DNA from 2 places in the Brevibacillus sp. FW301-21C12A genome. Region 1 is predicted to be linked to the other one. Evidence: a T-box and tRNA genes for the amino acid it is inferred to sense, from the RefSeq annotation. Region 1 holds a T-box; the other holds one or more tRNA genes.

Region 1 (15,064 bases):
AAAATGATGACGTGTGCTCAAACTGTCAGGTGGGTAACTTTATGATGAGCAAAGTGGTCAACATTTTGGTGAGCGTTCACAACCCGGATTAAAAAATGAATTTTTTGCCTTTTGATATGTACTAAATGTCGACCAGTACTCTGGGAAGTGTCTCGTAACAATGTGCAGCATTCCCATAGTTACGTCCCCATAGGCTAAGTACACTTGTTCTGATCTATTCGGTAAATCATAAAACCTAATGATAGCCGAAGATTTTGGTAATCCTTCTCCTCGATCACGAATGTCTCCTCTATCAAAAGTGCCATTGTCCAGATAGTACTCTTTTAGAGCCTCACCCGCTTTATCTGGATCTTCTTGGTCAAAGAAAAGTTCATCTCCATTTTTTAATATGAATTTTATACGTTTTGAATACAGGATAATCCTAGCAACTGTGCTTATGACTCCTCCTCTTCTTAGTTCGTTTTTACTTTCAGATTGATTTACGCCAATATCTTCTGTTCTTTCGTTCAACTTAATTAAAGACTCGTCGGACTCTTCGTTCAAGTGCTTGACACCCTTGTACGCTTCGGCCTGAACTTGTGTTTCGCTTGTTATTGCTGTTTGACTTTTGCTTGCTGAAACTGGTGTGACAGCAAGCGCAAGCATAGAAAAAGCAAGGAATGCAGAAAGGAATTTTTTCATTTTGTACAACCCTTCTAAAAATGTAATTTTTTACAAGGCAAAATATAACATATTGTATTTTGTGAAGCAATAAAATTATATAATAATAAACTTATATAAAATCTCGTTAGTGTTGGATAAACGACTATACTTGCAGAAAATTGATTTTTCTAAATGTTATTCACAAATTATTAATATCACTTTATTAATATCACTATGCATACATCATTATGGTCCCATTCTGTTGAGGCATAGTACATAAAATGAGTTCCACTAATGATTACTTGCAACACCAACTGGCTTCGTAAAAAACCACTCGTCAAACTCATTTGAAAGTACATTGTATTTCACAAGCTTATCGAAGTACATTTCTTCATGTCCAATGTTTTTGCGCACCAGAAAAACTATACGATCCTCTAGACTTAGCATTGACGGAACAATATTATCGTTTTCAAATCCCCGTACAGGTAACTACTCTAATCATCATTTCTCCTCCAAATGATAAATTCGACACCTCGTTGGACAATTACACCAACAGTTTCATGCCGATTGAAACCACAGTAAACCTCATTTCAAAACATAAACTGCTGATTTTCAATCGCCCCATAAAAATAGAAAAAGCCTTGATAGCTCAAGGCTTTTTCATGTATGGCGTCCCCGAGAGGATTCGAACCTCCGACCTACAGTTTAGGAAACCGTTGCTCTATCCTGCTGAGCTACGGGGACATATATCGTTAGTGGCGTGGCAAAAGCATTCGGCTGACGCTTCACCCACCTTCTTATTATATGCACCCGACTACTTTTTGGCAAATCCAGCGGCCATCTTCGCAGCCTACTGCAACACGATTACACCACACGCCACCACAACCAAAAACATCAAGGCGCTACCAACACCTTCCCGGTTACGATTTATCGCCATGCGCATAGCAATTGTACTTGGTTGGGCGCCAGATCACGGGAAGGTTCCAAAAGCGAAATCACCGCCAACGCCAAAAACCTTGGAATCCCCGAATCCCAAGGCTTTTGGCATCAAAAAATACACCTGCCCAAATCAAACTACTTCCCCTATCCAGCCCACACAAACCGCCAATCCAATCTGGCCAAACAATCACAGCAACAGCCAGGCCCCCGCTCCACCCAGCACCTACAACCGGCTAACCGGCTCTACCGAATCGCCTTCATAACCCGTTGACGACCAGAAAAAGTAGCAACCTCCGCCACCCCAAGCGCACGAATCGTCTCCAAATTCGCCGCCACATACCTCCCGATATCGTCGGGAAAATGCGCATCCGACGAGAGCGTCAGCGGAACGCCATGGGCCACGAGAACGTCCAGAAAAGCCGGGCTGGGGCACATCTCCTGTACGGGATAGCGGTAATACAGCCCCGCGTTGATCTCGGTCGCCGTATCCGTTTCTTTCAAAGCGGCGGCGATTCTGTAGTAATACGAAACAAGCTCCGACTCCGCAGGGCGATAGGAGAACACTTTCAGATTGTCCAGATGGGCGACAAAGTCGAACAGCCCGCTTTTGACCATGCATTCGACCGTGTGGAAAAAGTCCGCGTATAGCTGCTTCAGGTCATGCTGCTCAAACAGATGGCGCGTCTCGGGATTGTCGAAGCCCCATCCGTGCAAAAAATGGACAGAGCCGATTACATAATCCCACGAAGCGCCTGTCAGCAAGCACTGCAATTCCGCTTCCCCGCCGACGAAGTAATCCGCTTCGATCCCCAGCCGCAGCTCCACGCCGCTTGCCGCCCAGCGCGGCTTTGCTGCCTCGATGGCGGCGCAAAAGTCGCCGAGGCTCTCGGTACACACTTGATTGAGCCAGGTGCGCTGCAAACGGCCCAAATCAGTGTCGCCAAGCTCCATAAACTGCTCAAAGTACGGACGGGCTTCGCGAAAGCGGTATAAATGATCGACAATCCCCACTTCCTTCAAGCCTTTGTGCAGCGCCTCCCGCAAATACAGATCGAGCCAGGACGGATCGTATGCGCCCAGAGACAAACGGTTATTTAATCGCGCCAGACTGTCCTGCAGCCAGGCGCGGGTATGTCGAGGTTCAGTCAACGGGTAAAAGTAGTCGAGAGCCGCATTGGTACGCTCGAGCCAACGCAACGAATAAGGCCCTTCTTCCAGATGAAGATGGTAGTCGATCAGCATGGGAAGTCTCTCCTTCGCGGATGTTCGCTTATCCATGTGGTTTGCATGCCCGACGAGAGCCATTCATCCGGCATCGGCTGGTCACAGACGACCGCGCTGACATCCGCCCAGCCGCAAATGCGGAAAAATTGCGTTTGGCCGATCTTGGAGGCGTCCCCCAATACGTAGACTTGCTCGGCGCGTTGCACCATCATGGTCGAGCACAACGTTTCTTCCATGTCGTAGTCGGTAAAGCCGTCAGCCGTCATTCCTCCGCAGGAAATAAACGCTTTGTCAAAATGAAAGCGCGAGAGCAGCTCGCACGTAAACGCCCCGGCGACGGATTGTTGCGCGGGATGGGTCAGGCCGCCCAGCATAATTACCTGCCCGTTGAATTGGTTCGCTTCCAACAGCTCGTTTAACAAAGAAGCGGCAGGCAGCGAATTGGTGACAATCGTCAACTGGTTTAGACCCTTGATCGCACGCGCCAGCTCCAGTGTCGTCGTCCCGACGTCGAGCGCGATCGTGTCTCCGTCAGATAAAAGCTCAGCCGCGATTTGCCCGATTTTCGTTTTCGCCGCCTGTTGAATCGCCTGTTTCTTTTCAAAGTGCGGCTCCCGATTCGCCAAATGATAAGGGATGGCTCCTCCGTACACTCGCTTTAGCATGCGCTGCTGTTCCAGTTGGTCCAGATCGCGTCGGATGGTCTCCGGCGTCACTGCCAGGCTTTTGGCCAGATTCATCACCTGAATTTTACCGTGGCGGTTCAGTTCGTCCAAAATCACTTGCTGTCGTTCTTCAGGCAATAGTGTCATAAAGCGGAATCACATCCTTGGGACATAAGTACAATGTTTTGGTTGCGCCTGCCTGCTCCGGCTCATAGGACAGGTGCAGGGAGTCCACCAGCACGGGAACTTCGCCAATGTTCAGCTCGTAACGGGTAACGTTGCCGAGCATGGTTACATGGGCAATATTTCCGGTCAAGCGGATGTCCTCCGCAGCCATCCGCTGTTCGCGAAACGTCTCCGGACGGATGGCGAAGCGTTCGGCTGCCGGAGCGGCCAGATCAGGCGCGATTCGGTTCAACTGCTCGGCGGTCAGTACGTTGTAATTCCCGATAAAACGGGCGACAAATTCCGAGCGTGGCTGGGTGTATATCTCATGCGGACTGCCGTGCTGAACGATTCGTCCGCCATTCATGATGTAGATGCGGTCACTGACAGCCATGGCCTCTTCCTGATCGTGCGTCACCAGCACCGTCGTCATGTTCAGCTCGCGTTGAATCGTGCGCAGTTGCTTTTGCAAATTTTTGCGAATCTGCGCATCCAGCGCACTGAGCGGCTCGTCCAGCAGAAGCACCTTGGGCCGCGTGACCAGAGAACGGGCGAGTGCCACGCGCTGCTGCTGACCGCCAGACAATTCACGCGGATAGTTTTGCTCTTTTCCCGTAAGCCCCACCAGTTCGATCATTTCCTGCACGCGCTGCCGAATGTCCGCCTTCGGGATTTTGTTCATTTCCAGGCCAAAGGCAATGTTTTGACTGACCGTCAGATTGGGAAAAAGCGCATACGATTGGAACACCATGCCGATCTCCCTGTTTTTGGGCGACACGTCTGTCACGTCTTTGCCGTCAATGTAGATCGTGCCCGTATCAGGGGCAGTCAGACCGCTGAGGATGCGGAGCAACGTACTTTTGCCGCACCCGCTGGGGCCAAGCAAGGTAACCAGCTCGCCTTTTTCAATGGCAAGCTCGAGCTGCTTCAGCACGTTTTGGCCGTGAAAGGTTTTGGACAGATGTTCGATTTGGACGTAACTCATCAAGAAACCTCCTTGCGTGCGAAACTTCGGCGCGTGAATTTTACAATCAGCCCGGTGATGACAGCCATCAGGGCAAAATAAGTGACGGTAATCGCGCTGGCGATATGCCCGCTTGTCGATAGCTTGGCGTACAAATACAACTGCAAGGTTTCGAATCTGCCGCCCACCAAAATGTTAATCAGGACAAATTCCCCGAACAAAATAGAGAACGACAAGAGCGCAGACACGAGAATCCCGGACATGATATTCGGAACGATAATCCGCACGAACGCCTGCCAGCGGCTCGCGCCCAGCAGCTCGGCCGCCTCCATCAACGAACGGGCTTGCAGAGCAAGCAGGCTGTTCCGCGTTCCTTGATACAGATACGGCAGCAGACCGACCAGATACGCTCCGGCCGTGATGAAAATCATCGGAATCCCGCTGCCTGAATAAGTGCGAATCAGGCCGACCGCCATAATGACACCCGGAACGGCGTAGGTGAGCATGACAAAAAGCTGAACGAGCCTCTCCAGCCGGGGAGCGTAGACGACGATTGAAAAAACAGCCGGAACGATAATGACGACGGCAGCGACAGTCGTCAGGGAGCTAAGCAAAAAGGAGCGTCCGAATGCCTGCAAAAACCGCGGGTCGCCATACAGCTCCGCGAACCATTTTCCCGTAAGCCCTTCCGGCAAAACCGTGCTGTTCCACTCGGTTGCCAGCGAATACAGCACGGTAGCCGCTACAGGCAAAAACAAATACAGCATGACCAACGCAAACGACAAGGACGGCAAACCAATCCGCTTCAAGACAAATCCCTCCGTATCTTCCGCGTCAGCCACTCGTTCACGAGCAGGGCTGCGGCAAGCGTCAGGCCGAGCAGGACAGCAAGCGCGCTACCAAGCTCGGGTCTGGCAAAAATGTCGCCGGAGACGAGCGCGCCAATCCGAATCGGCACGAGATTGTAGTTGCTCCCGGTGAGCGCGTAAGCCGAAGCATAGGCCCCCATCGCGTTGGCAAACAAAATGCTGAATGTGCCGACGATGCCTGGCAGCAGTACCGGGAAACCGATCCGCAGCCAAAAATTCCAGGGGCTTGCCCCAAGCAGCTCGGCCGCTTCCATCCACTGCTTCTGAATGGCGTGGTACAGAGGATACAGCAGCATCACTGCCAAAGGCAGTTGAAAGTAAATATAAACAAGCGTCAACCCGCTCCACGAATAAAGCGTAAACGATTGTCCGAAATCAATCCCCAGTTGCTTCGCGAGCAAAACAAACAGGCCACTGTTGCCCAACAGGACAATGAAGGCAAAAGCGAGCGGGATACCTGCAAAATTGGAGGTCAGGTTCGTAATGACGAGCACTCGCTGTTGCAGAGACTGCGGGAAGCGGGTAATCGCATAGGTAGCGAAAACAGCAGCGACGATTCCGATGAGCGAAGACAAGAGCGAGATGAGCACGCTGTTTTCAAACGCCTGCAAGTAGTACGGATTGGCAAAAATCTCGCGATAGTGACTGAATGTAAAACCGCCGTCCCCTTCGGCCTGAAAGCTCCCACCGATCATGGAAAACAACGGGGCGAGCAGAAACAGCGCGATTATCGCAAAAAACGGAATCGTCGTGACCAAAAGCATGCTGACAAATCGTTTCATCGCAAAAGCTCCTTTCTGAGCGGAAAAGACGCCCCCTCAGGGAGACGTCTTGCTCTGCCCGGATACCGTCAATGGCTGCATCGCTTCCGAGGGGGAGATGCCGAGCAGTTGGCAGGCAAGCGGAGCCACCTGCAATTGCGGGATCGCCACCTCGCGTATCCCCGGAGATACCCGGTTGCTGATGACAAACAGGGGAACGTCCCGGTCAGCGCTAGACGTACCGCCGTGATTTCCGTCCGCTGTCATTCCGTGATCGGCTGTTACGATTATTTGATAGCCCGCGTCGATCCACGCGGGAAGCACGTTTGCCAGGATCGAATCTGCCGCCAGAACGCGGTTGCGATAGCGCGCGGAATCAGCCGTATGCTTGTGGCCGTCATCGTCAATGTTCATGGAGTGGACGTAAAGAAAATCCGGATTGAATCCATGCAACAAAAAGTTGGCGTCGGCAAACAGGTGAGTATCCGGATAGTGATCTTCCCAGTAAAACATCCCGTGTTGTATCGGCTTGTCCGTGTTCAACTGGATGCGGTCGTGAAACGGGCTGAACGGAGCCTTGTTGTACAGCTCGCTCACCCAGCAATAAGCGGCAGCAGCGTTGGACATCCCGTTTTTGCGCGTCAGGTGGAACAGACTCTCCTGATGCGAAAGCCGCACCGCCTGATTGCTGGAAATCCCGTTTTTCCACGCAGGGGTTCCCGTCAAAAGAACCTCGTACAAAGGCCGGGAGAGACTGGGCAATTCCGAGCGAACCTGGAAGCGGGCAGCGAAGCCGTACTCGACCAGATGATGCATGTACCCCATGTGCGAGACAGCCGTGTCGAATCTCAATCCGTCGAGCACAATCATGGCGAGCTTGTTAGCGGACATGGATCAACACCTGCTCTTGCCATAGCTGCGGCAATTTTTTCGCTGTCTCTTCCCATGCATTCAAATTGCCAACCGGACGCGCATTTTTGTACATTTCTTCCGGGAGCAGCTTGGCCTTGGCAGACTCGTCAAGCTTGGCATTCGCGCGAATGGGTCTGGCATAGCCGCGAGCCAGATTGGACTGTCCGGCATCGGAGAGGATGTATTCACGTGCCAGCATCGCGGCGTGCGGATGCTTGGCGTACTTGTTGATAAGCGTAGCGTACCCGCTGCTGACCGATGCTTCTTCCGGGATGATGACGTCAAAGCGGTTTTTGTCGATTTTGTCACGGTAGCCGAGCGCGTTGAAGTCCCACACGATGGCGACTTCGATTTCGCCCTTTTCCAGATTGGCAAGGCTCGGGTCGCTCGTGCTGAGTCGCTTGTTTTTCGCCAGGTCAGCAAAAAAGTCAACGCCGGGCTGAATATTTTTCTCGTCTCCCCCGTGGGCATAAGCGGCGGCCAGAACGGCAAACTGCGCCTGATTCGCTTTCATGACGTCGCCAATCGCGATCTTGTAGCTTCCGCTTTTCAGATCAGCCCACGACTTGGGAGGATTTTGCACTTTGGTCTTGTCGGTGAGAAAAGCGAGCGTTCCAGTATAGCCGAGCACCCAGTGCCCTTCATCGTCCTTTGCCCAGTCGGGAATGTCGTTCCAGTAGGAGGTTTTGTAAGGCAGCGTCAGCCCTTTTTGTTTGGCTAACGGTCCAAATGCGATGCCCACGTCGCCGATATCTGCTGTGGCGTCTTCTTTTTCTGCTTCAAACTTGGCCAATTCCTCTGCGCTCGACATGTCGGTGTCCGTATGCTTCAAGCCGTATTCCTTCTGAAGATTGCCCCATGTCTCTCCCCAGTTTGCCCACGTGTCCGGCATCCCTACAGAGTTGACTTCGCCCTCCTGCTTCGCTTTTTCCACGATTTGCTCCAGGGTCAATTGCGACGTATCCAGAGTAGCGTCTGATTTCGTCTCGGTGGCACATCCGGCAAGCAGTAAAACGGATGTTACGACAGCAACGGTTCGTTTCCAGCCCAACTGGTTCCCTCTCATCTTTTAAGGCTCCTTTTCGTTTTTATTTGTGTTTGATCGTTTTGTTTTTTCGTCTATCATCGTAAACAACCAAAATGAAACTGATATAAATGGGTTGTAAAGAAGCGATTAAGACTCTGTGAAAAAAGAAAAGCGGCCCTCTGCTGCCAGAGAACCGCGTCGCGTCCGGAAAAAAGCGATGATCGTTTTCACTCTTGTTGAAAAACGAAGAAGAACTAGGGGTAGTCGCGCCCCTAGTCCGTTTATCGTGCTTCTTCTGTTTAGTTGTGAGCGAACTGCTCTTCTTCTGTCGACCCGGTCAAAGCTGTGGTCGAAGAAGTTCCGCCAGCGATCACTTGCGCTACTTCATCGAAATAGCCAGTGCCAACTTCACGCTGATGGCGAGTCGCGGTATAGCCGTGAACCTCGCTTGCAAATTCAGCCTGCTGCAATTCGGAGTAAGCAGCCATTCCGCGATCGCGGTAGCCGCGCGCCAGCTCGAACATGCCGTAGTTCAGGGCGTGGAAGCCTGCGAGCGTTACGAACTGGAACTTGTAGCCCATCTCTCCCAGCTCCTCCTGGAAGCGAGCGATCGATTCCTCGTCGAGCTTTTTCTTCCAGTTGAAGGACGGGGAGCAGTTGTAGGCCAGCAGCTTGCCTGGATATTGGGCATGGATCGCTTCTGCAAAGCGGCGTGCTTCCTCCAGGTTTGGCTCGGAAGTTTCGCACCAGATCAGGTCTGCATACGGAGCGTAAGCGAGTCCGCGGGCAATCGCCGCGTCCAGCCCCCCGCGGAGGCGGAAAAAGCCTTCTGGAGTGCGCTCGCCGGTGAGGAACGGCTGGTCTTGCGGATCGACGTCGCTCGTAATCAGGAAAGCGCCGTTTGCGTCTGTACGCGCTACGATGATGGTCGGAACGCCCATGACGTCAGCAGCCAAGCGAGCGGAAATCAGGTTGCGGACAGCAGCCTGCGTCGGGATCAGCACTTTCCCGCCCATGTGGCCGCATTTTTTCTCGGAAGCGAGCTGGTCTTCAAAATGCACGCCGGCAGCTCCCGCTTCGATCATGCTTTTCATCAGCTCAAACACGTTCAGTGGCCCGCCGAAGCCCGCTTCCGCGTCAGCGACAATCGGAGCAAACCAGTACGTATCTGTACCGCCTTCGGATTGGTCGATCTGGTCTGCACGCTGCAGAGCCTGGTTGATTCTTTTTACGACATGAGGAACGCTGTTTGCCGGGTAGAGGCTTTGATCGGGATACATTTGACCGGAGAGGTTCGCGTCTGCCGCCACTTGCCAGCCGCTCAAGTAAATCGCCTTCAGTCCCGCTTTTACTTGCTGGATGGCCTGATTCCCGGTCAAAGCCCCCAACGCTTTGATGTGATGCTCGGTATGCAGCAGGTTCCACAGTCGCTCCGCACCCAACCGAGCCAACGTATGCTCGATTTGCACAGACCCGCGCAGACGGTAAACGTCCTCAGCCGAATACGTCCGGGTAATTCCCTGGAAACGCTCGGTTTGCCAGCTTTGTTCAATCTGTTGAATCGCTTCCTGCTTTGTTTGTTTGCTCATTTTCTTTTTCCCCCACTCGTTTTTTTATGATTGTTATTAAAGATAGCGATAGCCCGGTACAGTCAGAAAATCCTCGAAGTCGTCCTCTGTCACCAGCCTCAGGAACAGCTCGCCGGCAACCTGAAATTTGCTGTTTTCATAACGTTCCTGGCCAATCGCTTGTTTCAATGCCTGCAATTCCTCGCTCAGCCATTGCTTGACCAGACCCTCGGTGATCTTTCGGCCATCCTGGAGCACACCTTGTCGATGGCGAATCCAGTGCCACACCTGAGCCCGGGAAATTTCCGCGGTCGCCGCATCCTCCATCAGATTGTGGATCGGCACTGCGCCATACCCGCGCAGCCACGCTTCGATGTACTGCAAGCCTACGCTGATGTTGGTGCGCACGCCTTCTTCTGTGATGACGCCCTCTGGTACAGCCAGCAGGTCGCTTGCCGACACCTGCACATCCTCGCGTTTATACCAGATTTGGTTCGGCTCTCTCATCAAACGGTTGAAAACTTCCATCGCCACAGGCACCAGTGCGGGATGGGCTACCCACGTGCCGTCGTGCCCGTCGTAAGCTTCCCGCTCCTTGTCAGCGCGTACTTTGGCGAGCGCTTCTTCATTTTTGACCGGGTCGTTTTTCACCGGAATCTGGGCCGCCATCCCGCCGATGCAAGGAGCCTGGCGTTTGTGGCACGTTTTCACCGCCAAAGTGGTGTAGGCCCTCATAAACGGAACCGTCATCGTCACTTGCGCCCGGTCAGGGGTGATGACATCCGGCTGATTCCGCAGCTTTTTAATGTAGCTGAAAATGTAATCCCAACGCCCGCAATTCAGGCCTGCACTATGCTCCCGCAGCTCATACAAAATCTCATCCATCTCAAAGGCAGCGAGAATCGTTTCGATCAGAACCGTCGCCCGAATCGTCCCGCGCGGAATATTCAGCTCCTCCTGAGCGAACACAAATACATCGTTCCAGAGGCGCGCTTCCAGGTGGCTTTCCAGCTTCGGCAAGTAGAAGTACGGGGCTGTCTTGTTCGCGATCAAGGCATCGACGTTGTGGTAAAAGTAGAGGCCAAAGTCGAGCAGGCTGCCGGAAATCGGCTTTTGATCGAGAAGGATGTGTTTTTCGTCGAGGTGCCAGCCACGCGGCCGTACGATCAATACCGCTGTCTTCTCATTGAGGGTGTATTGCTTTCCTTCCGGGCTGGTGTATGAGATGTTGCGGCGGACAGCGTCCTTCATGTTGATCTGGCCTTGAATCGTATTTTCCCAAGTAGGCGAGTTTGCGTCCTCAAAGTCTGCCATGAAGAGACGTGCGCCCGAATTGAGTGCGTTGATAACCATTTTGCGGTCGCCGGACGGCCCGGTAATCTCCACTCGGCGATCCAGCAGATCATGCGGAAGCGGAGCTACCGTCCAATCTCCGTTGCGAATCTCGGCTGTTTCCGGCAAAAAGTCAGGCAGTTGCCCCGCATCTATTTTCAATTGGCGTTCCTCGCGAGCGGCAAGCAATTGCTGCCTTCTGTCGCCGAATTTTTGCTCCAGCTTGATGACGAACTGGATCGCTTCCGGTGTGAGAATATCCTCGAAGCCGGAGCGCATCTCGCCGGTAATCTGAATTTCCAGCGGATATGGATTGGTTGGAATCGTAGTCAAACCTGTTCACCTTCCCTTGATAACATCTGAATTATTATGGTACAGATCGAATTTTTCCGAATTATTATAGTACAGAAGGTTCAAAAAAAATGGCTTAATCCTGATATCCGCTGCCACTGCAATGACTGCAGCTCACATGTCCGTCCCCCAAGCAATGATGGCAAGCCGCTCCGTTGTCATCATGACCAACGCCTCCGCATCGTGGGCAATTCTGTTCGCCGTTTCCTTCACACCGATAGCAGTCCATTTCCCATTCCCTCCATATCTGTATTAAAACAATATTCTTTTGATTTGTTTTTATTATATAACAGAGATTAGTACAATGCAACACAATTTTCTAAAAATTATAACTGTATTAGAACACATTTTCCAAGCTGCCTTTTCCCCCTGCTCTCTCGCCTTTTCGCCGCCCAAAAAGAAAGCAGCCTCTGATCCAAACAAAGATCAAAGGCTGCTGTGCTTATTTATGGGGTTCTTCCCCCCGCTTATTTCGGCTCGATTTTTGCTACTCCGCCCATGTACGGACGCAGCACTTCCGGAATGGTGATGCTTCCGTCCGCTTCCTGGTAGTTTTCCAAAATCGCCGCTACTGTACGGCCGATGGCGAGGCCCGAGCCGTTCAGTGTATGCACGAATTCCGGCTTCGATTTGGTGTCGCGGCGGAAACGAATATTGGCGCGGCGAGCCTGGAAGTCTTCGAAGTTCGAGCAAGACGAGATTTCGCGGTACGTATTCGAGCTTGGAATCCATACCTCCAGATCGAATTTCTTCGCTGCCGTAAATCCGAGGTCGCCCGTGCACATGCTCATGACACGGTACGGAAGTCCAAGCAGTTGCAGTACCTTCTCTGCGTTTTTCACCAGCTTATCCAGCTCATCATACGAATCTTCCGGTTTGACGAATTTCACCAGCTCCACTTTGTTGAATTGGTGCTGGCGAATCAGCCCGCGTGTATCGCGACCAGCCGATCCCGCTTCCGAACGGAAACAAGCGCTGAAAGCAGCATAGTATCGCGGCAAATCTGCTCCATCCATAATTTCATCCCGGTGCATGTTGGTGACAGGCACCTCTGCGGTAGGAATCAGGAAGTAGTCTGGTCCCTCCAGCTTGAAAGCATCTTCCTCAAACTTCGGCAACTGTCCGGTTCCGGTCATGCTTGCGCGGTTTACGATGTATGGCGGGATGACTTCCTCGTATCCGTGCTCAGTGGCATGCAGGTCCATCATGAAGTTCATCAATGCGCGCTCCAGGCGAGCTCCCAGTCCTTTGTAAAAGACAAAGCGGCTTCCGGTTACTTTTGCAGCCGTCTCAAAATCGAGAATCCCTGCCTGGCTGGCCAGCTCCCAATGCGGTTTGGTCTCGAAGCCAAAGCTGCGCGGCTCGCCCCACGTCCATGCCACCACGTTGTCGTCTTCAGAAGTCCCAATCGGCGTGCTTTCGTGCGGCAGGTTTGGCAAGCTCAGCAAAATGAATTCCAACTGCTCATCCAGCTTGCGCAGCTCTTCGTCCAGCTTCTTGATGCGTTCGTTTACTTCTTTCATTTCCGCGATCAGGTGGTCGGCATTCTCTTTGTTCCGCTTCATGACTGCTACTTGCTCAGACACGGTATTCCGTTTATTTTTCAGCGCCTCTGCTTCCTGAATCACTTGGCGGCGTTTTTCATCGACCTCTGCAAATTGATCCAGAGCGGAAATATCTTCATTGCGATGCGCCAAACGGCGTTTTACTTCCTCCAAATCTTGCCGCAGTACTTTTACGTCCAACATGTTCGAATCCCTCCGAATCCATAATAAAAATGCAAAAAACACCCGTCCCCTAATAAGGGACGAGTGTTGTGTACCCGCGTTGCCACCCTCGTTGATACATGCCCAACCCTGGCGCATCTATCCACTCCATCCGTCATAACGGGACGGTTCCGGGCAAAGTTCATTCCTTTGCCACTCCGAGATGGATTCCCTCACATACCGGATCGGTTCGCACCTACCACCGACTCTCTACACCAGGTTGATGTGAAGTACTTGTTCTCATCATCGCATTCTCATTCATACATACTTCTATTGTTAACTGTACTACAGGTTCTATACGTATGTAAAGGGCGCTCCGCCATCATCTTGTACCAAAAAGAAAAGACCGGCATTTTGTCAATGCCGATCTTTTCATGCAAGCTTGGCTTTTATTAGCTTCTGTATTCTTTCACCATGTCGAGGAAGTATTTGTGCAGTCTTGCATCTTCCGTCAATTCCGGGTGAAAGGCGGCCGCCAGATAGTGGCCTTCTCGTGCTACCACGATCTTTTCTTCGTACTTGGCCAGCACTTCTGCGTTTTCTCCGACTTCCATAATATATGGCGCCCGGATGAACACTGCCGGGTAATCTGCACCCACACCAGCCACAGGCATTGTCACCTCGAAGCTCTCCTTTTGGCGGCCAAACGCGTTGCGCTCCACCTTGATAGCCATCAGCCCGAGATGGCAATCATCTTGCCCCTCGATCTGTTTGGCCAAAAGAATCGCGCCTGCGCAAGTGCCGAAGATCGGCTTTCCTGCTTTTCCGAACTCTTGGAGCGCCTCCATGAATCCGTACTTGTGCATCAGCTTGCTGATCGTCGTGCTTTCTCCGCCTGGGAGAACCAATCCGTCCAGCTCGTCCAGTTCTTCCACCTTTTTTACGGGAACGGCTGTCGCCCCTGCTTCTTCCAGCATGCGCAAGTGTTCTGCTACAGCCCCTTGCAAAGCGAGTACACCGATTTTCATTCTGCTCACCTTACCAGCCGCGCTCTTGCATGCGGTCTGCTTCGCGAATTTTGGAAATCTCGATTCCCGTCATGGCGCTTCCCAGACCTTTGGATACGCGAGCGATCAGTTCGTAGTCTGTGTAGTGCGTAGTCGCTTCAACGATCGCGCGGGCGAATTTCTCCGGGTTTTCCGATTTGAAAATCCCCGAGCCGACAAACACGCCGTCAGAACCGAGCTGCATCATCAGCGCCGCGTCTGCCGGAGTCGCTACGCCACCAGCCGCGAAGTTCACTACAGGCAGCTTGCCGGTTTTGTGTACTTGTTCCAGCAGCTCGTATGGGGCACCCAGATTTTTCGCTTCTGCCATCAGCTCATCGTAAGACATCGCTTGCACTTTGCGGATTTGAGCCATCATCGTGCGCATGTGGCGAACGGCTTCTACGATGTTTCCGGTTCCTGGCTCGCCTTTGGTACGAATCATGGACGCCCCTTCACCGATACGGCGAAGAGCTTCGCCCAGATCACGCGCGCCACATACGAACGGCACGGTAAATTCTTTTTTATTGATGTGGTACAAATCATCTGCCGGGGTCAAAACTTCGCTCTCGTCCAGATAGTCGACACCCATCGATTCCAGTACGCGCGCTTCGACAAAGTGTCCGATACGAGCTTTTGCCATAACAGGGATCGAAACAGCGTTCAGTACTTCCTCCACAATGCTGAGATCAGCCATACGAGCTACTCCACCGGCTGCACGAATGTCAGAAGGTACGCGTTCCAATGCCATGACAGCTACGGCACCGGCAGCTTCAGCAATTTTTGCCTGCTCAGCGTTTACGACGTCCATGATGACGCCGCCTTTTTGCATCTCAGCCATACCTTTTTTTACGCGGGACGTTCCTACTTGTACCATGTGAAAATTCCCCCTA
Region 2 (15,064 bases), on a different contig from region 1:
TTCAGCCGCTTGACAGGCATGACGGCTGCGATGCCCGGTATTTTTTTCAGCTCCTGAACAGCTTCCATATTCAGCCGCTTGCGTTGATCGTCCGGGATCATCTCGCCCTTTTCCTGGTCGTAGTACATCGGTTCGACGTCCATCTCTGTCAAGTTCCCGAAGTTTTCCAGGCTTTTCACTGCGTTTTCCTTCAGCCCCAAGCTCAGCGCCATCATCGCGACGATGGCAGCCGTGCCGATCATGACACCGACCGATGTCAGGGCGGTCCGCAGCTTCATCCGCCACAAGTTTCTCCAGACGATGCGAAACGAATCCATTACCTTCACAATATGTTCACCTCATACCCCTCGCCTACGCTGGCCTTGTCCTTTTTTGTACAACCCGGCCGTCCTGCAAATAAATGACGCGGTCGGACTGCTCTGCTACTTCCTGTTCATGGGTAACGATGATGAACGTAGTCCCATTTTCCCTGTTCATTTCTCTCATGAGATGGAGAATTTCCTGTTCGGTCTTCGAGTCCAGGTTCCCCGTCGGTTCGTCAGCCAAAATGATGCCTGGCTGGTTGACGAGCGCCCGCGCAATACTGACGCGCTGCTGCTGCCCACCGCTAAGCTCGTTCGGCCGGTGGTCGATCCGTCCTTCCAGTCCGACCCGATGCAAAATCTCTTTTGCTTTCGCCCGCCGCTTCTTGACGCTTTCGCCCGCGAAGATCAACGGCAGCTCCACGTTTTCCAGCGCCGTCAAGTTAGGCAAAAGGTTGTACGACTGGAAAATGAAGCCCATGTGCTTGCGGCGAAACAGGCACAATTCATTTTCGTTAAACTTGGAGATTTCCTCGCCGCTCACCATCACGCTGCCTTCCTCCGGCTTGGTCAGACCAGCGAGCAAATTCAGCAGCGTCGACTTCCCTGAACCGGACGAACCGCACAAGGCGACAAACTCGCCCCGGTTGACGTGCAGGTTGATATCAAACAGCACCGGAACCTTGATCTTCCCCGTTCCGTAGCTGTGATTGACTCCGGTTACTGTCAGCTCTCCCGTTGTGTTGGCCATCTTTACAGCACCTCATTCGTTCTTTTCTCATACTAAAGACGTAAAAAGTCGAAAAACGTAACGGACTTGACAAAAACTATTTCGCCTTCACACAAATGCAACAGCTTTTTCAAAATCATGTAACAAACGCGTAACCAACTGCTGCCAAATACGTACTACAATATGAGTGTGAAGAAAACACGAAAGGGCGATGACCGATGACAATCTATCGCTTTTTATTTGAAACCGCAACTCGCAGATGGGTAGAAATCATCAAGGCGCCGAGCATGTTCGAAGCAGCCAAACAGGCCAAACAGCTCGCGACCAAACGCTCCCGCTCCCTGTCTACGCCGATCAGCTTTTCTTTTCATCACGCTGCCTCCCGCTAACATGGTCTACATAATGAAAACCGTTTCTCATCCCGGGAAGCGGTTTTTTATTTATGGGGATATTATTGACACCGCTGTTTTTTTCCTCTTAATATAGAGGGAGACATTACAGTGCATGACAGTAAAGCTCTGCATTCACTTCGCTGCTGCACAAGAGGGAGATAATCAAAATGACAATGAAAAAAGCGCTTACCATTGCAGGCTCCGATACCAGCGGCGGTGCTGGACAACAGGCAGACCTCAAAACGTTTCAGGAGCTTGGCGTCTTCGGAATGACAGCCCTTACTGTTATCGTGGCCCAAGACCCGCACAATGACTGGTTCCATGAAGTGTTCCCGATCGATGTGGCTATTCTGGAAAAACAGATCGAAACGGTGCTCGCCGGAATCGGCGTCGATGCAGTCAAAACCGGGATGCTTGGCACCACCGAGCTGGTTGACCTCGCTGCCCGCAAAATAGAGCAATACCAATTGAAAAATGTCGTCGTAGACCCGGTGATGATCTGTAAAGGCGCTGAAGCGCTCCATCCGGAAATCGCCATCAGCCTGCGTGAAGTGCTGCTCCCGCGTGCGACGGTTGCCACGCCAAACTTGTTCGAAGCGGGCATCCTCAGCGAAATGGGCGCGCTGACAAGCGTAGAAGACATGAAAGAAGCGGCAAAACGCATTCATGACTTCGGCACTTCTTACGTCGTGGTAAAAGGCGGCACCAAGCTGCAAAGCGGCAATGCTGTCGACGTTTTCTACGACGGGCAAAACATCGAAGTGCTCGAATCCGAGCGCTTTGACACTACATTCACGCACGGAGCAGGCTGCACCTTCTCTGCTGCGATCTGCGCTGAGCTGGCAAAAGGCAATTCCGTGCGCGGAGCCGTCGAAGTCGCGAAGGAATTTATTACAGAAGCGATTCGCCACTCCTTTGCCCTCAACCAATACGTCGGCCCAACCAACCACGGCGCATACCGCCGCAAGCACCAAGGCTAAGGCCAGCGGTTCGCAAACAAAAACTCCTGACCCGCCGAGAGCATCGTCCCGGAATCGGTCAGGAGTTTTTTTCTCTAATCTCACGCTTGCTTTTTGATCGCCACTTCCGGCTTGAGCGGAACCGTCGCCGGCTTTTTGCGCATCGAGCTTACGGTAAAGATGACGAGCGCCGACCAGATGCACGAAAAGCTGATGAGATGCGTCGTCGTAAACGGCTCTCCGAACAAAAACACAGCGGTAAGCAGCGTAATCGTCGGCGAGACGTACTGGATGAAGCCGACGATCGAGAGCGGCAAGCGCTTCGCGGCTTGCGCAAACCAGTACAACGGCATCGCCGTCGCGACTCCGGCCAGCGCCAGCAACAACATCTGCCACCATGCCAAAGTCGTCACGGTCTCTGTCCCGTTGGCCTGGAGCATAATCAGATAGCCGAGCGCGATTGGCGCGACGAACAGCGTCTCCCACGCAAGCCCGATCATCGCCTCCATCTTCACCACCTTTTTCGCCAGGCCGTAAAACGCAAACGTGAGCGCCAGCGAGAGGGCAATCCACGGAAACTCGCCGTATTGCACGGTGATGAACAGGACGCCGCAGGCAGCCAGAATCAGCGCTACCCACTGTCCGGCATGCATTTTTTCTTTTAAAAAGATCACGCCGAGCAGCACCGTAAACAGCGGATTCATATAGTAGCCAAGGCTCGTTTGCATGACCTGGTTGTTGTTTACCGCCCAAATGTAGATCAGCCAGTTCGCACTGATGAGCAGGGAGCAGATGGCAAGCGCCGCGGCTATTTTGCCTCCGGATACCGATCCCCACATCGCGCGCCAGCGTTTCGTTACCTGAATAATGATTGCGACAAAAAGAACAGACCAGACGATGCGATGCGCCAAAATCTCCCATGCGCCCATCGACTGGAACAGCTTCCAGTACAGCGGGAGCATCCCCCATGCAAAATACGCGGCAAACGCGTAAAGTATCCCCTGTTTCATTTTTCTTCCTCCACTGATTTTGCCATGTGCCCATCCTATAGAGTAGTGTAACGGAATTGTCGCCAATCGGCTATGTATTCATCACCAATATAAGCGCTCGAGACACTTTCATTCGCTACCATGGCAGCGATGTAACAAGACATCTGATTACCTCAGTAACACAATGAAGTGATATCAAATTTTTTATTGTACCATTTTTAACGCTGGTGTACAATAGGCATTATTCAACCGAGTTTAGTCATAAGAAAGGAATTTTTACCTATGACATACTGGCGTTCTGTTTTGTTAGTCTTGCTCGGCGCATGCAGCTACGGGGTGCTGTCCCTGTTCATGAAGCACGCGTTCGCCCTTGGCTTCACTCCTTTTGAAATGAGCGGGAGCCAACTGATTTTCGGCGGCTTGATTATGTCGATTGCGGCCTTGTTCTTCTCGCGGGAACGGTTTCGTTGGAAATATTTGCTGATTTTGGCGCCAGTCAGCCTGATGATGGCTTCCACCAGTATTTTTTACCATCAGGCTGTCAGTCGCGTGTCTGCTTCGCTCGCCATCGTGCTGTTGTTCCAGTTCACCTGGATCGGTGTCCTGCTCGAATCGCTCGTCGACCGCAAATGGCCGACAGCAGAAAAATGGGTATCGCTGCTCATGCTCGGCGGCGGGACGGTGCTGGCCAGCGGTCTTAGCGAAGGCGGGCTGCAAAACGTCAGCATCACGGGTCTGGTCTGCGGCCTGTTGTCGGGGGCAACGTTCGCGCTGGTCATTTTCTTCAGCGGGCGCGTCCTTCCGGGCATGAATCCTTATTTGCGCAGCGCGATTACGATCAGCATGGCAGCCGTGATGCTCTCCATCGTCTACCCGCCTACTTTTTTGCTCAATGGACGGCTGATGGACGGACTGCTTCCGCTCGGCTTGCTCGTTGCCGTATTCGGCTCGGTCATCCCGATTTTTTGCCTGGCGGTAGGCGTCCCCCGCATCGGCAACGGCCTCGCCACGATCTTGAGTGCCGTCGAGTTGCCAACCGTCGTGCTTTTGTCCTGCTTTGTCCTCCAAGAAAACGTGACGCTTTCCCAATGGGGCGGCGTTCTGATGATCCTCGCGGCCATCTGCGTGCCGCAAATCAAATGGCGCAGGCTTTTCGCGCCCGCCCATGTCTTGGAGAAAAAAGGCATGTAATTGAATCAAGCGTGTCGGTCCACCGGGGACCCGGCACGCTTTTTTTCTGTGCCTTTCCCTTCTCGCGGATAGGAGAAAGCGGCGGTGGCATGGAATGGTAAGAAGAAGCGAAATCAGGAGGGAACAGAGGTATGGAAAAACGGCATATTGTCCTCTTTCAGCAGTTGGAAGATTATCGAAAGGAAGTGCTGGAGGCGGTAAACGGCTTGTCAGAGGAAGAAGCGCTCATCGTCCCGGCGGGCTTTTCCAACAATATTTTGTGGAACTTGGGACACATCTATCTGGATCAATACTTATGGCTGCAGCACTTGACGAAAGAGGAGGCTCCGATTCCGCCCGGCTTCCGCGAATGGTTCGGCTACGGGACCAAACCGGCAGACTGGCAATCTCCTCCCCCTCCCCTGCAAACCATCCTCGCCTTGCTGGAAGAACAGCCTCAGCAAATTCGCTCCGCCTATGGGGAGCGGCTGGAGGAACCATTTCCTGCCACCGAATCTGGCATGCACACCATCGCCCAGGTGCTGGTGCGGACGATTTTTCACGAAGGGCTGCATTTGTCCACGATTACTGCATTAAGGAGGTTTGTGAACAGATGACTCTTGCCGTCACGCCTGTCTTCCGCATTTTTGACGAAGCAAAAGCGAAGGAGTTTTACGTCGATTTTCTCGGATTTCAGGTCGATTGGGAGCATCGCTACGAGGACCATTTTCCGCTGTACATGCAAGTCTCGTCGCCCGAGTGCGTGCTGCACTTAACCGAACATCACGGAGACGCCTGTCCGGGCGCGGCTGTCCGCGTGCAGGTCGAGGACATCGAGCTGCTGCACCAGACGCTTACCGGCAAGTCGTACAAATACGCCCGGCCCGGTCTGGAAAAAACGCCATGGGGAACGCGCGAGGTGTGCGTGACAGACCCGTTTGGCAACCGGATTCACTTTTTTCAGCCGCATCCTTTTCCGTAAGCAGGCAAAAACAAGCTCCCGCTGGCAGCTTCTTGGCCGCGTAAGGAACTGTGTCGCCCCGCCGCGAACCTTTCTCGTGCGCGCGCTTGTATGCTTTTTTCGCACCGCCTGCATGTTTCGCCGCATGAAGGCGGGGCGGTCGATCGCGTGTGTGCCTATGCTCGGACCACTGCCATGCTGCACCGCAACATGTAGCGAGCGAGAAACTCGTCCTGAAAATGCGCATACAAAAAGCCCAGCCAGATCCGTGCAGGAATCTCGCTGGGCTTTTGCTGTTTCTACTATGGGGCGATCGATGGGACTCGAACCCACGAATGCCGGAGCCACAATCCGGTGCGTTAACCCCTTCGCCACGACCGCCATGTGTGGAATCAATCAGGTAGCGGCGGAGGGAGTCGAACCCCCGACCTTTCGGGTATGAACCGAACGCTCTGACCATCTGAGCTACACCGCCAAACGCTATGGAGCGGGTGATGGGAATCGAACCCACGCGACCAGCTTGGAAGGCTGGAGTTCTACCATTGAACTACACCCGCAAAACAAATGCTGTCCCCTTTTGCGCAAGCTGTCGCTTGCCAGGTTCGCATTGCTGAAAAGTGGTTTTCGGACCTCTTTTACAAGCGTAATTGTAACATATGTGAAAAAAAAGTCAAGGATATGGAAAGTGACGCCATATAAAGCCGTTGTGTATAGGCTCGGGTCGACAAGCACAAACTTGTCCGTCCGCGACGGCGCGGGCTGTCCTTTGTATATTATATAGAAGAAAAACATCCTGCTTCCTCCGAGCCGTTCGCGGAAATTCGCCCTAGTTCATGATAGGCAGGCTGTTTTTTGCGGCCTTCTCCGTTCAAAAAAACTTTAACCATTGTCCGCAATTCCTATACACAAATGGAAAAATATAGCCGATGGTAACAGGAGAAGCAGCATTACCGCTGATTGGAAAAGAGGAACCCATGTGAAAATTTCCATGTCGCACGCCCTGCACCCCCAAAGCCCCCTTCGCTTAAGCAACGGGGCTGAAAATCAGGCAGTAGCGGACAGGCAGCAAAAAAAACAAGCCGATTCCGTCACTGTCAGTTCCCAGGCTCGCAGCCTTTTTGCGAAAAACAACCAGTCGAAAAAAAATGACCTGATGCAATCGTTGCAGCCCCAACGGGAAAAGCTGCAAGAGAGCAAAAGCAAATTATATGAGTCAGCATTGAAATCGGGCGGGCAAGCCCAGGGCATCCAGGAGCAGATCAAGGCGCTCGATGAGCAAATTCGCGCTCTGGATGAACAAATCAGCCAAATCAAGCTGGATGAAATGCAGAAGACGTTCGTCCAGGATGCAGACAGCAAACAGCCGACTCCTGAAAAACCCGCTGACGCTGGCAACCAGACTGCCGAAGAACCTGCCTTGCAGCATTTCATGGCGTTGTCCGGTAACTTGGAGCAGCTCGAACAGCTTTCTGCCCAGAAACATAAAATCGCCCGCGGCATCCGGGTGTTGAATCAGGAGATCAAGCTGGACGAAAGCCGGGCTTTGTCAGGCCAAACGGCAACAGCCAAACGCGAGCAAGTGGCCGCACTGGAACAGACGATGGGCAGGCTCGATGAGCAGATGGGAGAAAAGTTTAAGGCGCTGGCAGCACAGCTCATCGAGCAGACGAATTTTGCCGAAGCCGAATCTTTCAGCACCGCTGCCCCTCCCCGCAATGCAGATGAATCGAGCAGCGGCGAGTCTTCGGCAGAAAACGCCCAGTCCGCACCTGACCTGGAACTCGCCCCGTAACGCGAGACAGAACAACCCACCTTTACGAGTGGAGCGACCACGCCGCGCCAGATGTTGCGGCCCGCTCGTAAAGGTGGGTTTTCGTATTCTTTCTTGTGTGGCAAACAGCAGCAGACTGGCTCTGACCTGGCTGTCGTGGCCGCCCGTCTGCCTGTCATTTTCCACGCTCCAAGCGGAAAGCATCCGGTTTGCAAAAGGACAGCAGCGCATTGCTCGTGACGTCCGCAAAGTATTCCTCCACGATCTCGCGAAACTCCCGGGCAGCGCGGGAAATGTACCGGCTCTTGTGCCAGAGCAAAGCGATCTCGCGCGCCAAATTGCAGCCCTCTACCCGCAAATAGTGGACCTGCTCGTGCAAGCTCCTTCCCGTGCAAGGGATAAAGGCGATGCCGATTCCCGCCTCTACGAGCGCAACCAGCCGGGCAGGTTCATCGCCTTCGTACACGTAAGCTGGCTCGAGGGCTGATTTCAGCATGTATCCAGATGGCAGGAGGAAATATTCCGCTGTCAAAACTGATGCTTGCCCTCGACCAGCATGTCGGCAATCAGATCGACTTGTGCTTTTACGGCAATCGGGTCGTACGGCCAAAAATAGTCGGTATCCATCTGGTAAACGCGGCCGTTTTTGACTGCGTCCAGCGTGTTCCAGATCGGATTGCTCGGATCAAGTCCCGCCTGCTTGCCCGACTCCACAAAAAGGTAGTCGCCGGAAAATTCGTTGACCTGCTCTAACGAGATGGTCACATGCTCTTTGCCCTCGTCTACGCTTTTTTGCACCAGCGGCGGTCGCTTCAGCCCAAGATGCTTGTACATGGCTTCGGCTCCCCGCCAAAGGCCGTCGGCGTACACCACCAGTTGCTTGTCGAAGCCGCCCATGATCGCAGCCGTCGCGTTTTCGCCGACGACTCCCTTGATGCGCTGCTTTGCTTTCTCTACCGTTTCGTTGAAAGAGGCAATCCAGGCTTCCGCTTCTTTTTCCTTGCCGAGAATCTCCCCGAACGTGCGGATTTGCTCGCGCGAGTCTTTGAATGTCGTATGGACGAAAACGAGTGTGGGCGCGATTTTGCTCAACTGCTCATAGAGCGTGGGGTCGTCGCTCAGCGTGACGATCAGGTCGGGATTCAGGGCCAAAATTTTCTCCACACTGCTGGCGTCAATCGTGCCGATGTCTTCGATGCCCTCTGTCTGTGCCTTGATATGCGGGGAGTCGATATCCCAGAACGGTGCCCCGACAGGCTTGATCCCGAGTGCCAGGAAGGTAGCCAAATATCCTTGGGCGACAATGCGCTTTGGCTCGGCCGGAATTTCAATTTCTCCGTTGACCGTCTTTACTTTACGGGTAGACGGCTTGGCCTCTCCGCTCGTCGCAGCCGTTGCCGCTGTTTGCCCCTCTACTGCGTTTTCCTGCGAGGCCCCGCTGCCCCCTCCGGCTCCACCGCAAGCCGCAAGCAATACCGCCATCGCCAATAGTAAGGCGCTCAGCATGCCAGGCGCTCTGTGTGCTCCAACCTTGTTTCTTTTCATCCTGTACAGCTCCTTCTTGCTAAAAATGGGAAACGACCTTATCAATAAAATCCGTACCCATCATAGCAAGCTTTTCCATACACCGTCTATTTCATAAAGTTGCCGTTTTTTCTGGACAAATGTTCACTCTGCGCCGCCGCGGAGCAAGCAATTTGTCTGGATGTGCAACTGGCGCTCTAGCGCCAAGCCGTCACTGCTCCAAAATTCGTTCAGCTCCAGCGCATACACCTGTCCGGGAGCCTTTTCGAAGGCTGGCAAGCTCAGGCCATGCACACCCGCCCCATGGTCATCGCGGGCATCAATGACAAACATATGGTCTGCGGCGTATTCGGGCAGCCTGTCTGCTGCAATCCAGAGATGCCGTCCAGGCACGAGCACGTCCCTGTGCACGCTCTCCGGCGGACGGAAGCCAAGGGCGTCGTACAGGTTGTACGCCCCTCTCGCCGTTTTGTTCCAGATGAAGACGCCATCGTGGCGCAGCTCGTAGACGGCGGCCGTGTCCCCTCTGTCGATCAGCTTTTGCAGTTGTTTTCTCGCAGTTTCGACCTGTGCCTGATAGCGCTCGATCCATCGCTCCGCTTCCCGCTCTCTGCCAATCAGCTTGCCGACCAGCCGAAGCTCCGCGAGCGGGTCCAGCTTGTCCCATTCCAGCGCCAGCACCGGGGCGATGTTTTGCAGTCGCTTCATCCTGCCAGGCGTGTAATAAAAGTAGGTCGGAGCCAGGACGAGATCCGCTTTCAGGTTGGCGAGCTGCTCGTCGTCGTATGCGCCGTTGACCGTCGGAACATTTTGCAGTTCCTCTTTTAACAGCAGCGCTCCGCGCACAAGCTCATCGTCAGTGGCGACAGGCGTGACACCGAGCGCAAGCAAATCGCCCACGAATTGAAAGGCGGCGATTCGCTTCGGAATCGGCCGACTGCGGAACTCGCCTGGGGACATGCCGGTCAGTTGCTTGAATTTTCGGCTCAAATACTCGCCGTTTGCATAGCCGACCTTCGCGGCAATTTCGTTGACCGTCATGGCCGACGTCAGCAAATGCTCTTTGGCGCGGTCGATCCGCACGCGATTCAAATATTCGGAATAGCCCCACCCCAGCTTTTTCGCAAACAAGGTCGAAAAATAGCTTGTATGAAATCCGGCCAGCCGCGCCAGCTCGGGGCGGGTAATAGGGCTTCGGTAGTTTTCCTCGATATAGGTTATCGCTTTCTGGATCGACGGCTCCCAATCCAGTTCAGGCGTAATTTCGTACTGAAGGGCAAGCTCCATCAGCTCTTTGAACAAGCGCTGGTGCTGCTTTTGCTCTGCCGTCTGGCCGTGGGCGGACGCTTGCTGGCACGCGTGCGAAAGCTCGTTCAGCAGCACATTTGCCCGATACGGCAGTCGATTCGTGACCCAGCCGCTCGCAGGCAAACAACTGCGGTCGTTGCGGTAGACGAGCTGCTCATCGTCGTGCTCCGCCAGCCGATAGCTCTCGAAGGACAGGCGGCAAACAGGCGGGCTCTCGTTTTTGTCGGCGCAGATCGTCACCGAGTGGCCCGGACGCAAAAGCACGATTTGTTCCGGGCCCAGCCAAACCGTCCGCTTGCCGTCCTGCATGCGCATTCGCCCTGACAGCGGGGCGAGCATCGTCGGGGACGAGAACGCCACTTCCAGGGACGGCTTCCCTTTTTCCCACGCCAGGAGACTGCACTCTTTTAAAACGTGAAGAACCGAGTCCATGCATGCAACCTCTTTCCTGCGTTCTCTTTCTTTTTAGTTTAGTTATACCATATCTTGCCCAAGCGACCTGTTGGGGCCACGTTTTTGGGGACAAGGTGCTGGCATGGCAGGGGGAGCCGCTTCAAGGAGAAGAAACGAACAACCCGCGAGACGCCTTGTACAATCAACAAGTCTCGCGGGCCACTTTGTCCATGCCTAAGCCGTTGGTGTTTGCCGTACGCTTCGGCCATTCCGAAACGGCCGCGCCGAATATGGCAGCGCCAGTGGAGAGAGCGCGAACGCCTAACAAAAAAGGCCCCTGCCTGCCACAAAAGCAGACTGGAACCTGTCGTTTACGATATGGTGCGGTCGAGAGGACTTGAACCTCCACGGTGTTGCCACCACTAGAACCTGAATCTAGCGCGTCTGCCAATTCCGCCACGACCGCAAATATGAAAATGGTGGAGGCTGACGGGATCGAACCGCCGACCCTCTGCTTGTAAGGCAGATGCTCTCCCGGCTGAGCTAAGCCTCCACTCTTCCCCGACAAAAGTCGGGTTCCAACCAGTTGTTGGGGCCCCGCAAAGTACTCGGCGTTGTTACAACGCATCCACTTCGCTTTGCGGGGGGAACTAGGTGACCCGTAGGGGATTCGAACCCCTGTATGACAGCGTGAAAGGCTGCTGTGTTAAACCGCTTCACCAACGGGCCATGATGGCGGATGGAGTGGGATTTGAACCCACGAGACGGGTCGACCCCGCCTACACGATTTCCAATCGTGCTCCTTCGGCCGCTCGGACATCCATCCAAATTTTCCGCTTGCCCTGTTCGCATATCGCTCGGGCAAGAACTAATCTATCATATCTAACAGCCGATTTCAAGGAGTATTTTAAAAGTTTTTCTGCGTGCAAATCTGTGAAAACGAAGCGGCTCCCCGCTGGCGTTCTCGTCCTGGCAGCGACCGCCATGACACCACCCTCTCTCCGCTCTGCCTCGCAAGTTTTTGCGTCAATTTTCGTGGAAATTGCCTAAAGCAACTTCCCCGCTTTTCCAATATGCTACCAATAATCATTGACGATGCGGAGTGATGGCTGGTGGGCAGAAGAAGACGGCGGGCAGGTCGGATTCCTTGTTTGTACGGAAACTGGTGCGGCCCGGGCTGTTCGGGGCCGGGCGCCCCGATTGACGATATCGACCGCTGCTGCAAAAAGCACGACCGCTGCTATCAAAAGCGCGGCTATTTTTCCTGTAGCTGCGACCAGGAGCTTTTGCGCTGCTTGCAAAACAAAATCGACATGAACACGGAAAAGGGCAGGGTGGCCGCGATGATTTCCGCCTATTTTTCCCGCTCCAAATGCATTCCGGACGACTTGAAATAGGCTGTTTTGCGAATTGTCACGATTGTCATTCTTCATACAAAAAATGGTAACACCTTGGACATGAATCTGCCATAACTCCCGTGTTTTTCCTTTGGCTTTTTTTGGTACTCTAGTGAATGTCCAAGGAGGGTACAAGGCCGTGGAAGTGCATATACGAACCGATGCCAGTGCAGCACTGACGTTAAAGAAAGAAATTATTTGTCATGGAATTTCCTGCTTTTATGTCCGCCCGTTTGAAAATGATCAAGTAGAATTTGTATTCCTCGCGCTCTCGGAGCACCAGAAGAAGCTGTTATCCTATACGCTGCGAAACTACAGCTACGCCCTAACTTACCTATCCTAATCCTAGCCATATAGCCACGATCATTTTCGTCCCCTGGGCAACCAGGGGATTTTTTACGGTACAAAAAAGCCATGCAAACCGCGCATGGCAAAGCGAAGCAACGGAGTGGCGGCTTGCGAGTAGCGGGCCGCTCTGTACAAAAGCCTGCTAGTTCCGCTTGTCCCGCGCGTGACGGCTCCGCACGAATGCCGCTACTTCCGCCTGTCCGGCATGTGGCCGCTTCCGCACGAATGCCGCTACTTCCGCCTGTCCGGCATGTGGCCGCTCCGCACGAAAACCCTTTACATCCATCTGTCCGTCACGCGGCCGCTCCGCACGAAGCCCACTGCATCCCCCTGTTCGTCACGCACCCACTCTCTTAGCTCTCTCCTTATCCGCTTCCTTCTTAAAATACGAAGAAATTTTAACTGGAACAGGAGGAATCCCCTCTCCCCCAACAACGACAGGCTGCCGCAAATCGCACGGACAGATGCCTGCACGCCTACACGCTTTTCGCCTACAGCCCCACCTGCTCGATAACCCCCAGGCGGTGCACATCGTCGGCGGTCACGACGGACAGGGCATTCAAAAACTGAATCTGGAAGCTGCCCGGCCCTTCGTCGGCCGTCTTTTGCGCGGCGAGCTGGGCGGCGACACCGTATGTGACGAGCGCGGCGGCTCCGGCTAACAGCGTGTCTTTTTCCACAGCGGCAAATGCGCCCATCACGGAAGTCAGCAAGCAGCCCGTGCCTGTCACTTTGGTCAAGATCGGATGGCCGTTATGGATGGCGTACACCCGGCTGCCGTCGGCAATGACGTCGACCTTTCCGGTAATCGCCACGACCGTTTTCAGCTTTTGCGCCGCCGCTTTTGCCAGCGTTGCGACGTCTCCGCCCGCCTCGCCTGCGTCCACGCCTTTGATCTCCCACGCCTCTCCGATGACGTTGGCAATCTCTGCCGCGTTTCCGCGAATGAGGGCCACGTCCAGCTCGCGCACGATTTTTTGCGCGGTTTCCGTGCGGTACGGGGTTGCGCCTGCGCCTACCGGGTCAAACAGCACCGGGACCTGGTGGCAGTTGGCCGAGCTTCCGGCGATCAGCATCGCTTCTACTTCGCGTTCGTTCAACGTTCCCATGTTCAGGACGAGTGCCCCTGCGATTTTCGCCATATCAGCGACTTCCTGCTCGGCGTAAGCCATGACAGGTGACGCGCCGAGGGCGAGCAAGCCGTTGGCCGTGAAGTTGGTCACGACAACGTTTGTGATGTTGTGCACCAGCGGATTGCGCTTTCGTACTGTTTCCAGCAGTTTGCCGATGGACTCAAGCTTCATCCTAGCGATCCCTCTCTTTCGTATCTGCAGACTGGGGAATCATCTTGAACACTTCCACAATCTCCCCCAGCTCCGGATGATCCTGTCTTACTCCTATGATGATATAGGATTGCTCGAGCGCAGGCAATTCGGGCATGGTGGCAGAAAGCCTCCACGCTGTTTTCTCACGGTCCGTCACGGTCGCCAGGAAGGAAACGCGTCCGGCCCTTCTTTGCAAAACTTCCACTTCCACAAGCGTGCCGTAAATCTTCAAGCGGTCATCCGGGTGGGCAATCCGGTTTTCCTCTACCCATTTTTCCTTTAATTCCTCAACTTTTAGCGACTTCCAGCGGTCGAGAAACTCCCAATCCTTCGAGTGCGGAAAAATATGCTTCGTCTGCTCCAGGAACGTGTTGTACTCTCCGTGAAGCTGATCGATGTATTCGTCCACTTCCTCCGAGATGACGCGGATGTGCTCCTCCCCGCACGTGCGAATGTGATGAGCCAGGAACTTAAAGGACTCGATCATGTCAAAGTTCCCCCACCCCCAAGGTTGTTCGCCGAAAACTCCCCCCCGGGTCCGGCACTTTTGGCAGGTGAAGTAGTAGTATGTAGCCATAGCTGTTCCCCTATCTCCCCTATTTGGTCTCTTTTCTCATATCGGTTGGGGAAGCGGTGCAATTTATGTTACATTCGAACCTATTTTGCCAAAAGGAAAGCAAAAGATGGCTCCCGCCCGGCAGCGGAAACCATCTCGGCTCATACTCCTTTGATCGCGACGAGCGGCTTGCACTTGGCTACGACTGTCGCCAGCTTTGCCCCCACGACGGAATCAATAATCTGATCCACGTCTTTGTACGCCTTCGGATTTTGGAAGTGGCCAGCCGGAAGCGCTTTGGTCGCCCCTTTGCGATGGACGAGCATCGGCGTGTTGCGGTGATATTCCTGCAAGGCGTAATTGTGCATCAAATCGTACAGGACCGGCGTGGAAAAGTCTTTTCCCAGCACGTCCCGGAAAGCCCGCTCGACCGCATAGCCGATCAGATGGCGGTTCACCACCGCGTAATTCAAGGCCGAGTACATCAGGTTCAAATATCGCTTGCCTTCCTCTGTATCAATCGGGGCGTAGACCAGGCTCGGCTCCGGATTTTCAATCCCCCACTTGAACATCGCTTCCTTGAAGCTTTTCGTGTAATCCCGTCCGAGCATGGCGCCCCAGGCGCGGGAGCCGGAGTGAATCATGATGACGACCTGCCCGTCGAACAAGCCCCATTCCTGTGCGATCTCCCGGTTGTCCTCCGCGATTTCGAGCGACTGGATTTCGATAAAATGATTCCCGCCGCCGAGCGTGCCGAGCTGTCCCCACGCTCTTTGCCACGACTTGGCCGGGATGTGCGCAAGCGCCGCGTGATCGAAGGCAAATGTATGCTTTTCCACATGAGTCAAGGAGCGGCTCACCCCGCCCGGCTCGCCCGCCGGCTCCGCCAAATACGCGGCAGGCAGGCCGTTCAGGCCATGCTTCACCACTTCTTCGAGG

Evidence for each region. The T-box of region 1 lies ahead of serS (serine--tRNA ligase). A T-box ahead of a tRNA ligase gene usually reads a tRNA of that ligase, here a tRNA-Ser.
Region 2: it encodes a tRNA-Ser, which carries the amino acid that the T-box ahead of serS (serine--tRNA ligase) is inferred to sense. The anticodon was not compared.

Annotation. Positions count from the first base shown of each region.
Region 1 covers NZ_JBYTBG010000013.1:5,041-20,104, reverse strand. The annotation lists gene AC3WQH_RS10570 (hypothetical protein) at 58-681, opposite strand; tRNA gene AC3WQH_RS10565 (tRNA-Arg) at 1,310-1,386, opposite strand; gene AC3WQH_RS10560 (hypothetical protein) at 1,398-1,844, shown strand; gene AC3WQH_RS10555 (histidinol phosphate phosphatase domain-containing protein) at 1,825-2,823, opposite strand; gene AC3WQH_RS10550 (DeoR/GlpR family DNA-binding transcription regulator) at 2,817-3,617, opposite strand; gene AC3WQH_RS10545 (ABC transporter ATP-binding protein) at 3,601-4,620, opposite strand; gene AC3WQH_RS10540 (ABC transporter permease) at 4,620-5,408, opposite strand; gene AC3WQH_RS10535 (ABC transporter permease) at 5,405-6,250, opposite strand; gene AC3WQH_RS10530 (alkaline phosphatase family protein) at 6,287-7,120, opposite strand; gene AC3WQH_RS10525 (ABC transporter substrate-binding protein) at 7,110-8,207, opposite strand; gene aceA (isocitrate lyase) at 8,468-9,757, opposite strand; gene aceB (malate synthase A) at 9,794-11,401, opposite strand; gene serS (serine--tRNA ligase) at 11,887-13,167, opposite strand; T-box leader at 13,220-13,441, opposite strand; gene pdxT (pyridoxal 5'-phosphate synthase glutaminase subunit PdxT) at 13,578-14,153, opposite strand; gene pdxS (pyridoxal 5'-phosphate synthase lyase subunit PdxS) at 14,164-15,048, opposite strand.
Region 2 covers NZ_JBYTBG010000003.1:18,722-33,785, reverse strand. The annotation lists gene AC3WQH_RS02960 (ABC transporter permease) at 1-326, opposite strand, end outside; gene AC3WQH_RS02955 (ABC transporter ATP-binding protein) at 352-1,053, opposite strand; gene AC3WQH_RS02950 (hypothetical protein) at 1,251-1,421, shown strand; gene pdxK (pyridoxine/pyridoxal/pyridoxamine kinase) at 1,592-2,404, shown strand; gene rarD (EamA family transporter RarD) at 2,485-3,393, opposite strand; gene AC3WQH_RS02935 (EamA family transporter) at 3,655-4,563, shown strand; gene AC3WQH_RS02930 (DinB family protein) at 4,695-5,159, shown strand; gene AC3WQH_RS02925 (glyoxalase superfamily protein) at 5,156-5,524, shown strand; tRNA gene AC3WQH_RS02920 (tRNA-His) at 5,809-5,884, opposite strand; tRNA gene AC3WQH_RS02915 (tRNA-Met) at 5,905-5,978, opposite strand; tRNA gene AC3WQH_RS02910 (tRNA-Gly) at 5,987-6,060, opposite strand; gene AC3WQH_RS02905 (hypothetical protein) at 6,480-7,295, shown strand; partial or broken gene AC3WQH_RS02900 (LysR family transcriptional regulator substrate-binding protein) at 7,450-7,830, opposite strand; gene AC3WQH_RS02895 (ABC transporter substrate-binding protein) at 7,803-8,819, opposite strand; gene AC3WQH_RS02890 (helix-turn-helix domain-containing protein) at 8,943-10,538, opposite strand; tRNA gene AC3WQH_RS02885 (tRNA-Leu) at 10,879-10,965, opposite strand; tRNA gene AC3WQH_RS02880 (tRNA-Val) at 10,977-11,052, opposite strand; tRNA gene AC3WQH_RS02875 (tRNA-Glu) at 11,155-11,228, opposite strand; tRNA gene AC3WQH_RS02870 (tRNA-Ser) at 11,233-11,325, opposite strand; gene AC3WQH_RS02865 (phospholipase A2 family protein) at 11,612-11,896, shown strand; gene AC3WQH_RS02860 (hypothetical protein) at 12,036-12,239, shown strand; gene AC3WQH_RS02855 (hypothetical protein) at 12,387-12,530, opposite strand; gene thiM (hydroxyethylthiazole kinase) at 12,736-13,548, opposite strand; gene AC3WQH_RS02845 (hypothetical protein) at 13,550-14,056, opposite strand; gene AC3WQH_RS02840 (RtcB family protein) at 14,287-15,064, opposite strand, start outside.